One region of the Rhizobium sp. PAMB 3174 genome, then DNA from elsewhere that is predicted to be linked to it. Evidence: predicted binding sites of a transcription regulator. Region 1 holds the regulator's gene; the other holds the start of a gene.
The links. The regulator HrcA, encoded in region 1, represses chaperone genes, less so after heat shock. The targets are predictions, from matches to a motif close to GTTAGCACTCNCNNNNNGNGAGTGCTAAC.

Region 2: the regulator HrcA is predicted to act here: its motif matches at 1,599-1,627, upstream of groES (co-chaperone GroES).

Annotation. Positions count from the first base shown of each region.
Region 1 is NZ_CM128608.1:3,160,832-3,165,041, forward strand. Features, by position in the region: gene hpf (ribosome hibernation-promoting factor, HPF/YfiA family) at 10-585, shown strand; gene ptsN (PTS IIA-like nitrogen regulatory protein PtsN) at 671-1,135, shown strand; gene grpE (nucleotide exchange factor GrpE) at 1,233-1,880, opposite strand; gene hrcA (heat-inducible transcriptional repressor HrcA) at 1,992-3,080, opposite strand; gene rph (ribonuclease PH) at 3,255-3,977, shown strand; gene ACU5AY_RS15195 (VOC family protein) at 3,996-4,210, shown strand, end outside.
Region 2 is NZ_CM128608.1:2,778,442-2,782,651, forward strand. Features, by position in the region: gene ACU5AY_RS13370 (bifunctional riboflavin kinase/FAD synthetase) at 1-456, opposite strand, end outside; gene ACU5AY_RS13375 (TIGR01459 family HAD-type hydrolase) at 462-1,310, opposite strand; gene groES (co-chaperone GroES) at 1,684-1,980, shown strand; gene groL (chaperonin GroEL) at 2,047-3,687, shown strand.

The DNA of each region.
Region 1 (4,210 bases):
GAAAAATCCATGAGTGTGCGTGTATCCGGTAAACATATGGAAATTGGCGATTCTTTCCGTCAACGGATTACAGGTCAGATCGGGGAGGCGATCGAGAAGTACTTTGACGGCGGCTTTTCAGGACAGGTGACGGTCGAGAAGTCGTCCTCCCGCTTTGCGGCGGATTGCAGGCTTCATCTCGACAGCGGCGTGGTTCTGCACGCGGCAGGTCAGGCCAACAGCCCGGAGGCTGCGTTCGACGCGGCCGCGGAACGGATCGAGAAGCGGCTTCGTCGCTACAAGCGGAAACTCAAGGATCATCACGCCGGCAACAACCAGAACGGCTCTGCGGAAATCTCCTACACGGTGATGGACGCGGTTCCGGAAGAACACGAAGAGCTTCCGGAAGATTTCGCGCCGACGATCGTTGCCGAGAGCAGCAAGCAGATCAGAACCATGACGGTGGCGACCGCCGTCATGGCGCTCGACATGACCGACGAACCGGTCTTCATTTTCCGCAGTCCGGGCAAGGAAGACCTGAATATCGTCTACCGTCGTCAGGACGGCAATATCGGCTGGATTGACGCAGCCACCATCAAGAGTTGAAATCAAGATAGCCCGGCAGGCAAAGAACCCGTTAACTGGCACCCGCCGGGCTCTCCTCCCTTCATGCGGCACGAAGGAACATTAAATGGCATTGGCAGACCTTCTGCAGACAGATGCGGTCATCCCCTCGATGAGGGCTCATTCGAAAAAGCAGTTGCTCCAGGAACTGGCTTCCAAGGCCTCCAAGATAACCGGCATTCCCGAGCGGGAGATCTTTGACGTCATCCTGCAGCGCGAGCGACTGGGCTCGACCGGCGTCGGACATGGCATCGCCATCCCGCACGGCAAGCTCACCAGCATCAAGTCGATCGTCGGCGTGTTCGCACGCCTGGAGACACCGGTCGATTTCGAGGCGCTCGACGACCAGCCGGTCGATCTGGTGTTCCTGCTCCTGGCGCCCGAAGGCGCCGGTGCGGACCACCTGAAGGCGTTATCGCGCATCGCCCGCATCCTGCGCGACCAGGATCTCGTCGCCAAGCTGCGCGCCACCGACAGCGCCTCGGCGATCTACACCTTCCTCAACGAGGAAGAAGCCTCGAACGCCGCCTGATCGTTTTCGCAGGCACCAATGAAAAGCCGCCGGACGTGAAACGCGTCCGGCGGCTTTCTTGTGTCGAGTTTCTGGAACGTTGCGGAAGGATGTGCCCTTACGCGTCCTTCTCGTTGACGGCCTCGGTGCCCGGTTCGGCCGCTACGGTTTCAGCCTTCGGGCCGCCCTTGGCAACGCCGACCATGGCCGGGCGCAGCACGCGCTCGCCGATCGTGTAGCCGGCCTGGACGACCTGCATGACGGTGTTGTTCGGCACGTTCGGATTGGGAACCTCGAACATCGCCTGGTGGAAGTTCGGGTCGAACTTCTCGCCTTCGCATTCGATCTTCTTGACGCCGTGACGCTCAAGCGCCGAGAGCATCGAACGCTCGGTCATGTCGACGCCTTCGACGAGCGCCTTCAGGCCTGCATCGGCGTTTTCCAGAACCTCGGCCGGAACGGCGTCGAGCGCGCGGCGCAGGTTGTCGGATACGGCGAGCATGTCGCGGGCGAAACCTGCGACCGAATAGGAGCGGGCGTCCTTGACGTCGCGCTCGGTGCGGCGGCGCAGGTTTTCCATCTCGGCAGCGAGGCGCAGCATGCGGTCGCGAAGGTCGAGGTTTTCGGCCTGCAACTGTTCGATCGGGTCGGGCGCCCGCGCTTCCGCTTCGGCGGCGCCGGCTGCATCCTGCTCCTTCGGAGCTTCGGTTTCGGCTTGGGCCTCTGCGGCGGTGTCAGGGCCGTTCTTCTTCATTTCATCGGTCATGACGATCTCCGGATAGGTCATTTCATGTCGTGCCCGATATCGAGGTTCACGGCCGAAAAATCAAGGCTTGCGTGCGATCGCCGGCCGGAAATCCGTCGTTTTCGGGATTGTCTAGCGCCCCGAGCGGGCGAGCCGCGCCATCAGCTGCGCGGTGTAGTCGACCATGGGTACGACGCGGGCGTAATTGAGCCGTGTCGGGCCGATGACGCCCACCGCCCCGACGATCCGCTCGTCGGCATCGCGGAAGGGCGCGACGATCAGCGAGGAGCCGGAGAGCGAGAAAAGCTTGTTCTCCGAGCCGATGAAGATGCGCACGCCCGACCCGGTTTCAGCGAGACTCATGATCTCGATCAGGCTGTCCTTCTTCTCCAGATCATCAAACAGCATGCGCAGCCGGTCGATGTCCTCGACGCCGCCCACGCCTTCGAGCAGGTTGGCGCGGCCGCGCACCACGAGCTGGGAAGGCTTGCCCTCCTCGCCCGATCCGGACCAGACCGCCAGACCGCGACTGACGAGGTCCTGCGACAGCGTGTCGAGCTCGCGGCGTACCTCGTCCTTCAAGGCCTCCAGCTGCCGGCGCAGTTCGGCCAGCGTCCTGCCGGTCATGTGGGCGTTCATGAAATTGGCCGCCTCGGTCAGCTGCGAGGTGGTGATGCCGGACGGCAGGTCGATGATGCGGTTTTCCACCTGCCCCTGTTCGCCGACCAGCACGGCGAGCGCCTTGGTCGGCTCGAGCCTTATGAACTCGACATGCTTCAAGACCGGATCGGCCTTCGAGGTGATCACCAGGCCGGCGCCGCGCGACATGCCAGACAGCATCTGGCTGGCATCGTTGAGGAGGGTTTCGACCGACTGGTCGGCATGGCCCGAGCGCATGTGGCGATCGATCGAGGCGCGGTCATCCTCCGACAGGTCGCCGATCTGCATGAAGGCGTCGACGAAGAAGCGCAGGCCAAGCTGCGTCGGCAGCCGGCCGGCGCTGATATGCGGAGAATAGACGAGACCCAGCTCCTCGAGATCGCTCATCACGTTGCGCACGGAGGCTGGTGACAGCGACATCGGCAGGAGGCGCGAGAGATTGCGCGAGCCCAAGGGCTCGCCGCTCTCCAGATAACTCTCCACGATGCGCCGGAAAATCTCTTTCGAACGGTCGTCCAGTGCGGTGACAGCGTCCTTGTCCGGCTTGCCAGGAAAACCCATCTGATGCGCGATATCCATCACAGTTCAACTCTGTCTGAAATATAGTCGTTCCCTTTTCCAACTCAAACCGGAATTTCGCCTGCGACCATGGAAGTCGGGCATGATCCTCGCTTTTTCTTTGCAAAAAGGCCGGGTGAGCCGTAGAAGGCTGACCAAAGAACAAGGAGATACCTTATGCGTCCATCCGGCAGAAAAACAGATCAAATGCGCGCCGTCAGCTTCGAGCGCAATTTCACCAAGCATGCGGAAGGCTCCTGCCTGGTGAAATTCGGCGACACGCATGTTCTGTGCACCGCCAGCCTGGAGGAAAAGGTACCGGGCTGGATGCGCAATTCCGGCAAGGGCTGGGTGACGGCCGAATACGGCATGCTGCCGCGCTCGACCGGCGAACGCATGCGCCGCGAGGCGACCGCCGGCAAGCAGGGCGGCCGCACGCAGGAAATCCAGCGCCTGATCGGCCGCTCCCTGCGCGCCGTCATTGATCTCGAAGCGCTCGGCGAACGCCAGATCACCGTCGACTGCGACGTCATCCAGGCTGACGGCGGCACCCGCACCGCCTCGATCACCGGCGGCTGGATCGCCCTTTACGACTGCCTGAAGTGGATGGAAGCGCGCAGCATGATCAAGACCGATCGCGTGCTGATCGATCATGTCGCCGCCATTTCCTGCGGCATCTTCGCCAACCAGCCGGTCATCGACCTCGATTATCTCGAAGACTCGGCTGCCGAAACCGACGCCAACTTCGTCATGACCGGCAAGGGCGGCATCGTCGAAATCCAGGGCACGGCGGAAGGCAAGCCGTTCTCGGACGAGGAATTCCTCACCCTGATGGGTCTCGCCAAGACCGGCATTGCCGATCTCGTATCGCTGCAGAAGCAGGCGGTCGGCGCGGCCTGAGGTCTGCGTCCGGAGATCATGACGAACGCGATTGCCGCCATACTGGAAACAGCGCTCTACGCCCGCGATCTCGACGCGGCGGAGGCGTTCTATGGCGGCATCCTTGGCCTTGAGACAATCACACGGGTGGCGAACAGGCACGTCTTCTTTCGCTGCGGCGACGGCATTCTGCTCGTCTTCAATCCGGACGAGACGGCAAAGCCCGCCGCACCGGACCGTCTGCCGGTGCCGGC
Region 2 (4,210 bases), 380 kb from region 1:
GCCGAAACCATAGGCCTCGCCGGCGGCCATCAGAAACGCCGGTCCACCCTCGCGCCCCTTGCCGAAGTGGAAGTCGAAGCCGGTAACAACGTGGGATACCTGCAGCCAGTCCATCAGGATCGACTGGATGAATTCATCGGCCGAGCGGCCGGAGAAATCGAGATCGAAGGGATATTCGATGACCGCCTTGAAGCCAAGCGCTTCCAGGAGCCGCGCCTTCATCGGCGCCGGCGACAGGCGAAATACCGGCTGGTCGGGCCGGAAGACCGTGCGCGGATGCGGCTCGAAGCTCAAGACCAGCGCCGGCACGCCGCGGCTCTCGGCGATCTCGAGGGCCCGGTTGAGAACCGATTGATGGCCGCGGTGAACACCGTCAAAATTGCCGATCGCCACCACGCCGCCTTTCAGGCTGTCGGGCAGCAGCTCCTTTTTCTCGTTGCGGTGAAAGACGGTCATCGCGTTCAGGCCAGCCTCGGCATCCACCATTTGGGCGCAGCCCCTTCCCGTTCGAGATAGGCGTCCAGCGCCGCCTCGTCGATCCTGCCGTCGACGGAGTATTCACGGACGTGGATACCACCGCTGATATAAAGAAGGTCGAGGCCGTAGTTGATCGCACCGCGCACATCCGTCGGCATGCCGTCGCCGATCGCCATCACGCGCGACAGGTCGAAATCGCCGCGTGCTTCGCGAGCCTCGACAATCGCCGCCTCATAGATCGGCCGGTGCGGCTTGCCGGCGATGCGCGTCTCGCCGCCAAGTTCGGCATAGAGCGCCGCCACGGCGCCGGCGCAGGGGATAATCTTGTGGCCGCGCTCGACGACCAGATCCGGGTTCGCACAGATCATCGGCACGCCGCGGGCGAGAAAACGCATCAGCATGTCGCGATAGTCTTCCGGCGTTTCGGTCTCGTCGTCGTAGAAGCCGGTGCAGACCACACAGGTGGCGTCGGCCTCGCCGACAACCTCGACGCCCAGTCCATCCAAGAGCGGCAGGTCACGTTCGGGGCCGAGCAGGAAGACTTTCTTCGGGCCTTCGGCAATCAGGTGACGGGTGACGTCGCCCGATGTCACGATGCGGTCATAGGCATCGTCCGGAACGCCGATCATGCGCAGCTGGCTGACAACGCCCGGAAACGGCCGCGGCGAATTGGTAATGAGGACCACGGTCGCCCCCTTGGCCCGTGCCTTCGCCAGCGCTTCGGCGGCCAGCGGGAACGCGCTGATGCCGTCATGAAGCACGCCCCACACATCGCAGAGGATCACGTCATAGCTGCCGGAAACATCCGTCAGGGTCGAAATGCGGTCTGCCATGCGAGGTCCTTTGTCAGTCTGAGCCACGGCTGACATTGCAAAGCATGCGCCGATTGGCAAGGGACTTTGGTGCGGGAGGAGAAAAAATGCGCCGGGTCGCAACCGCGCTCGGGGTGACCGAATGCCACATCAAAGGGTCGGTGCCGAATGCCCATGTGTCTGCGGGAGACAGTGCGTTCGGCGGCAGGCCCAACGCCTTGAAAGCCTGCCGTTAACCGCGATGGATTTTTTGAAAATTTGAAAGCGGCCGTTCTTGACTCCAAGTCGGCCAACTCCTATCTCTCCGCCGCTAGCACTCGCACGATATGAGTGCTAACACCAATCCATACGGGCCTCGCGGCCCGTGAATGTCATTTGATCGAGGGATTAGACAATGGCAAGCACCAATTTCCGTCCGCTGCACGACCGCGTTGTAGTCAAGCGCGTCGAGTCTGAAGAAAAGACCAAGGGCGGTATCATCATTCCGGACACCGCCAAGGAAAAGCCGGCTGAAGGCGAAGTCATCGCCGTCGGCCCGGGCGCCCGTGACGATAGCGGCAAGCAGGTTGCACTCGACGTCAAGGTCGGCGACCGCGTTCTGTTCGGCAAGTGGTCGGGCACCGAAGTCAAGCTCGATGGCGTCGACCTTCTGATCATGAAGGAAGCCGACATCATGGGCGTTATCGGCTGATCCGAGCCAACCCTATCCATCTCAACTGAAATTCACCAAAGGGCTTAAAGCCCGGGAGTTTTGAACATGGCTGCTAAAGAAATCAAGTTTGGCCGCACCGCGCGCGAAAAGATGCTGCACGGCGTCGACGTCCTCGCAGACGCAGTGAAGGTAACCCTCGGCCCGAAGGGTCGTAACGTCATCATCGACAAGTCCTTCGGCGCTCCGCGCATCACCAAGGACGGTGTATCGGTCGCCAAGGAAATCGAACTGGAAGACAAGTTCGAGAACATGGGCGCCCAGATGGTCCGCGAAGTTGCTTCGAAGACCAACGACATCGCCGGTGACGGCACCACGACCGCGACCGTTCTGGCCCAGGCCATCGTTCGCGAAGGCAACAAGGCCGTTGCCGCCGGCATGAACCCGATGGACCTGAAGCGCGGTATCGACCTCGCCGTTGCAGAAGTCGTCAAGGACCTCGCCGCCAAGGCCAAGAAGATCTCCACCTCCGAAGAAGTTGCTCAGGTCGGCACGATCTCGGCTAACGGCGATACGCAGGTCGGCAAGGACATTGCCGAAGCCATGCAGAAGGTCGGCAACGAAGGCGTCATCACCGTCGAAGAAGCCAAGACCGCCGAAACCGAACTCGAAGTCGTCGAAGGCATGCAGTTCGACCGCGGCTACCTGTCGCCCTACTTCGTGACCAACCCGGAAAAGATGGTCGCTGACCTGGAAGACGCCTACGTCCTCCTGCACGAGAAGAAGCTTTCGAACCTCCAGGCCATGCTGCCGGTGCTCGAAGCCGTCGTCCAGACCGGCAAGCCGCTCGTCATCATCGCTGAAGACGTCGAAGGCGAAGCTCTTGCGACCCTCGTCGTCAACAAGCTGCGTGGCGGCCTGAAGATTGCTGCCGTCAAGGCTCCGGGCTTCGGCGACCGCCGCAAGGCCATGCTCGAAGACATCGCCATCCTGACCGGCGGTACCGTGATCTCCGAAGATCTCGGCATCAAGCTCGAGACTGTCACCCTCGACATGCTCGGCCGCGCCAAGAAGGTCTCGATCACCAAGGAAAACACCACGATCGTCGACGGTGCCGGCCAGAAGTCGGACATCGAAGGCCGTGTTGCCCAGATCAAGGCCCAGATCGAAGAAACCACCTCTGACTACGACCGCGAAAAGCTGCAGGAACGTCTTGCCAAGCTCGCCGGCGGCGTTGCCGTGATCCGCGTCGGCGGCTCCACGGAAATCGAAGTCAAGGAGCGCAAGGACCGCATCGACGACGCGCTGAACGCAACGCGCGCAGCCGTCCAGGAAGGCATCGTCCCCGGCGGCGGTACCGCTCTCCTGCGCTCTTCCACGAAGATCACCGTCAAGGGTGTAAACGACGACCAGGAAGCCGGCATCAACATCGTTCGCCGCGCCCTCCAGTCGCTGGTTCGCCAGATCGCCACCAACGCTGGTGACGAAGCTTCGATCGTTGTTGGCAAGATCCTCGACAAGAACGAAGAAAACTACGGCTACAACGCCCAGACGTCCGAATATGGCGACATGATCGCCATGGGTATCGTCGATCCGGTCAAGGTTGTCCGTACGGCTCTGCAGAACGCAGCTTCGGTTGCCTCGCTGCTGATCACGACGGAAGCCATGATCGCCGAACTTCCGAAGAAGGAAGCTGCCGGCGGCATGCCTGACATGGGCGGCATGGGCGGTATGGGCGGCATGATGTAATAGGGCCTCGCCCTGTTACCATCCATGCGGCTTGAGCCCCGCCGGGAGACTGGCGACGATTGCAAGACATCGTCGCCACATCCGGAAAGAGGCAGAAGGCATTGACGGAAAGGCGGCCCTCAGGCCGCCTTTTCTCGTTCCACCCAAAAACCTTCCGGATCGGGCACCAGAATTCCGAAGAATAATAAGCGAGCCCATATAATTGACGATAGTCAATTTTACTATTGCCAATGCCATTCAACCGGAAAGTCGAGCACACATATTCCCTTATGCTTGGCGCAAACACGCCTGATCAAATCTTTTCTACAGATAAACAAAATTCCAATTTTAACTCAAATCAAACGCAATTAATGCGAGCATCACCACAATTAAACACCTGCTTATCCTATGCAGTAAATGTAGATTTACATTGATTTATATATATCTAAATTTTGATATTATCGTCATTATAAATACATATGAATTTAATAATATTCCCTTCAACTTCAGTCCGTCGTAAATATTTTTTCATTACCCGCACTGA